2 regions of the Mesorhizobium sp. M0854 genome follow, and region 1 is predicted to be linked to the other one. Evidence: predicted binding sites of a transcription regulator. Region 1 holds the regulator's gene; the other holds the start of a gene.
What was found. The regulator LexA, encoded in region 1, represses DNA repair genes until DNA is damaged. The targets are predictions, from matches to a motif close to TGTTCNNNNTGTGTTCNG.

Region 1 (2,200 bases):
AAGAACGACCCGCAATTCGACATTGCCGATCCGGCCGACCTACCGCCGGGCATGCCGTTCATTTGCACGGACGGCCTCTGCCTTGCCAGGCATCCATCCGGCGCGATCATCGCGCAAGCCAAGGACCGCGATACTGCGCGGCCAGCCTGCGCCTTTGCCAGCTTGATCGTCATCGACGACGCCACCGCCCATAACCCCTGCTACTACGACCGGCTGGTCCTCGTCGTCACCAAACGGCAACTGGCGCGCGCGGGAAGTGCCGCCGTCTATTTCGATCCACAAGCGGCAACACGCGCCGAGATCCGCTTCGCCGTCGAAAAATCATACCGGCCCTGGCACGTGCAGCGGAAATTTTCACGCGCGGCACGGGGCCTGCCGCCATACCGCCGGGCCGACAACCCCAAAGCCGGCGCCAAGGGCGGAGCTCAGTAGCGGCGGATCAGTCCGACGAGCTTGCCCTGCACCTTGACCCTGTCTGGTCCGAAGATGCGCGTCTCGTAGGCCGGATTGGCGGCTTCCAGGGCGATCGAGGCGCCCTTGCGGCGGAACCGCTTCAGCGTCGCTTCCTCCTCGTCGACCAGTGCCACCACGATCTCACCGGGGCTCGCCGTATCGGCATTGCGGATGATCACCGTGTCGCCGTCGAAAATGCCGGCCTCGATCATCGAATCGCCTTTGACCTCAAGCGCATAATGCTCGCCGCCCATGATCATATCCGGCGGCACCGAAATCGAATGCGTCTGGTGCTGGATGGCGTCGATCGGCACACCGGCAGCGATGCGGCCCATCACCGGGATCGAAACGGCGGCGACGACATCGTCGTCATTTCCGGCTGCGGGCACGCGCGACGATGTCGGCTTGCCTTGCCGAGGGGCGCCTTGCCCAAGACTGCCCTGGATGACACTCGGCGAGAACTTGCGTGCCGCATTGAGGCCGGGGGCGATCGAGTCAGGCAGGCGTAGCACCTCCAGCGCACGGGCCCGGTTGGGCAAACGGCGAATGAAGCCGCGCTCCTCCAGCGCCGTAATCAGCCGGTGGATTCCGGATTTGGAAGCCAGGTCGAGCGCTTCCTTCATCTCGTCGAATGAAGGCGGGATACCGCTTTCCTTCAACCTTTCGTGGATGAACATAAGCAGTTCGTGTTGTTTGCGTGTCAGCATAGCGACCCCCAACAGAATCAGAAAAACAAACCCAGAACAAACACTATCTGTTCCAGTTGTGTTCCGCAACTGTTTAAAGTTTAATGAATGCGTTAAGGCTCGGGAAACAAACGACGTCCCCTACCGGCGTACCGCATTTTCACCGCCGCGAGCCTCATCGCCTTGATTCTGCTTTCGTTTGCGCCCTTCTGGCCTCCTAGAAGGCGGCACTGGCATCGACCGTCGGTCGGCAAAAGGCACGGAATTGAACCCGTATCGACTGTGCGGTTTGGTCAATGCACCGTGAACGAAACGAACTCAAAACGCCAACCTCGGGTTAAGTCCCGGTTTCCACCGCCTGGTCAGGCTGCTTCTCGCCGGTGGAGCCTTGCTGCGCGCAACCAAGTAATGGAAGAACAGTCGATGCGTGTCCGGCGTTGCGTTGGATCTTGGGGGGAGCAGACAAATCATGACAGGAATTCCCGATCTCGTGGCCATAAAGGCGATGGATGCCGCGGATCCGCTGCGCGCGATGCGCGACCGCTTTGTGTTGCCGCAAGGAGTGATCTATCTCGACGGCAATTCGCTAGGAGCTGCTTCACGTGCCGCTTTCGATGAACTGCACAAGGCCGCGACCGAAGAATGGTCGCATGATCTCATCCGCGCATGGAACACGGCCGGCTGGTTCAACATGCCGCTTGAACTTGGCGACCAGCTCGGGCGCCTGATCGGGGCCGCGGCCGGCCAGACAGTGGTCTGCGACACGACATCGGTCAATATCTACAAGCTGCTGCACGCCGCCATGGCCATGCGACCGGAGCGGCAGGTCATCGTCGCCGAGGGCGATAGTTTTCCGACGGACCTCTACATGGCCGAGGGTGTGGTTTCGACGCGAAAAGATACGCTGCTGCGCCTCTCGGGAGTCGACGCGCCGACCATCGAAGAGCTGATCGACGAACGCACCGCTGTGGTGCTGGTCAACCACGTCAACTATAAGTCGGGCGAACTGCGCGACATGCCGGCGCTGACGCGCAGGGCTCAGGAAGCCGGGGCGATGATCG
Region 2 (2,200 bases), on a different contig from region 1:
CCGGGATCCGCGTCGAGGATTTCGCACTCGATCGGCGCATTCGGCGCTTTAAAGGCAAAGCGGTTGCCGATTTCGGGCTTGATGTCGTTCGGCATCATCCAGGCCGCGAGCAGGTCCGGCACCGTCAGCGCCCGCCACACCTGTTCCGGCGGTTCGGGCAGCTCGCACTCGAACTCGATCTTGTCTGCGGCCATTTCGGCGCGTTCTTTGCCTCGGTTGGTCATTGGTCCATGTCCTTCAAAACCGTCTTGAGCCTTTCGATGCGCTCTGGCCAGAACGCACGGTAGCGTTCGATCCAGCCGAGCAGTGGCGCAAGCCCCTTCGGATCGACGCGGTAATAGGCGTTGCGACCGGCCCGGCGCTCGACCACGAGGCCGGCGCCGCGCAGCACTGCGAGATGTTGCGATACCGCCGGCTGCGATACCGGTATGCCAGTGCGCAGTTCCGACACCGTCATCTCGCCGTCGGCGAGCCGCTCATAGACGGCGCGACGCGTTGGATCCGCTAGTGCCCGAAAAATGTCTGCTTCGATCATGCCGAAAGCATAAGTAAATACTTATCGGTTTGGCAAGCCGTGTTTTTTAAGACAGGCGGTATTTTTTAAGACAGGCGAGGTTTTACAAACTCGCTGGAAGCCAGCGTCTCACCATGTCGGGGGATCCGTTGAACGTCGCCTCGAAAACTGGTGACGCGAGCACAGCATGAATATGAAGCAATTCGGAGCCGACGTTTCGGAAGCCATGTTGCCTGTACGCGGCGACAACAAGCGACTGTCCGGCAGTCAAGACGAGATGCTCTTCGTCGATCCACATCTCGGCCCTGCCAGCGATGACGGTAAGTACTTCCTCGACCGGGTGCCAATGTGTCGGGGCGCCAACGGTGGGTTCGACCCATTGTTCAAACATGCAAAGTTGAGTTGCGCCGTTGCGGGCAGAGACATGCATGCGGGTCTTTACTCCCGTCCGCCACTCTTCTTGCGGCTGATCGTTATGCGCAACCATCTTCATGCGTTCGCCTCGATCCCATGGTCTGTGGAAATTCGACGCCAAGACACTACTTCTTACTGACAACTATTGACAGTGCAGGGCCTGTCCTATAGAACGAAAAGAGAACAAAAACCTTGTGGGAAAAGGCAGCGACGGCAGGCAGGGATTGTCCATAGCCTGTAAGGTGCGGCGACAAAAATTCGGTTTCGGATGAGCGCGGAGAAGTATCATGGCGGGTAGCGTCAACAAGGTCATTCTGGTGGGCAACCTCGGGGCGGACCCTGAAATCCGCCGCCTGAATTCGGGTGACCCGGTCGTCAACATCCGCATCGCGACGTCGGAAAGCTGGCGCGACAAGACGTCCGGAGAGCGCAAGGAAAAGACCGAGTGGCACAATGTCGTGATCTTCAACGACCAGATCGCCAAGGTGGCCGAGCAGTATCTGAAGAAGGGCATGAAGGTCTATGTCGAGGGCCAGCTGCAGACGCGCAAATGGCAGGACCAGACCGGCAATGACCGCTATACGACCGAAATCGTGTTGCAGAAATTCCGCGGCGAGCTGCAGATGCTCGATGCGCGGGGCGAGGGCGGCGGCCAGGTCGGCAACTATGCCGGTGGTGGTGCGAGCCGCGGTTCCGATTTCGGCCAATCCGGCCCGGGCGAAAGTTTCAATCGCGGTGGCGCCAACAAGGGCGGCGGCGGTGGTTCGTCGCGCGAGCTGGACGACGAAATCCCGTTCTGATTTCTCGGGCGGACTGCCCTTGCGGCGAAAAGCGCCGGCACCTTGGCCACGAAATGGCGTCCCGAAAATCTGTCTTGGATTTTCGGGACGTTGTGCGTTTGAGCGGTGAAAGGACGTATCAGGTGAAGGCAAGGGTCAAATGGGTCGAGGAGCGCACTTTCGTTGGCGAGTCCGCCAATGGGCACAAGCTGGTGCTAGGCACTGCGTTCGGGCCGGAGGGCAAGACGCCGGGGCCGAGCCCAATGGAACTGGTGCTGATCGGCACTGGCGGCTGCTCGGCCTATGACGTGGTCCATATCCTCGAAAAGGGGCGCGAGGCGGTCGAAGATTGCGTGGTCGAACTCGATGCCGACCGAGCAGAAGCCGATCCCAGGGTGTTCACCCGCATTCACATGCATTTTGTCGTCAAGGGCCGGTCGCTATCACACGACAAGGTGAAGCGGGCGATCGGGCTTTCGATCGAGAAATACTG

Region 2: the regulator LexA is predicted to act here: its motif matches at 1,097-1,114, upstream of NKH99_RS19605 (single-stranded DNA-binding protein).

The regions. Positions count from the first base shown of each region.
Region 1 covers NZ_JAMYOL010000005.1:296,101-298,300, reverse strand. Annotated here, with positions in the region: gene NKH99_RS12085 (ComEC/Rec2 family competence protein) at 1-432, shown strand, start outside; gene lexA (transcriptional repressor LexA) at 426-1,160, opposite strand; gene kynU (kynureninase) at 1,609-2,200, shown strand, end outside.
Region 2 covers NZ_JAMYOL010000012.1:62,288-64,487, reverse strand. Annotated here, with positions in the region: gene NKH99_RS19620 (SRPBCC family protein) at 1-224, opposite strand, end outside; gene NKH99_RS19615 (ArsR/SmtB family transcription factor) at 221-535, opposite strand; gene NKH99_RS19610 (cupin domain-containing protein) at 618-1,007, opposite strand; gene NKH99_RS19605 (single-stranded DNA-binding protein) at 1,216-1,728, shown strand; gene NKH99_RS19600 (OsmC family protein) at 1,851-2,200, shown strand, end outside.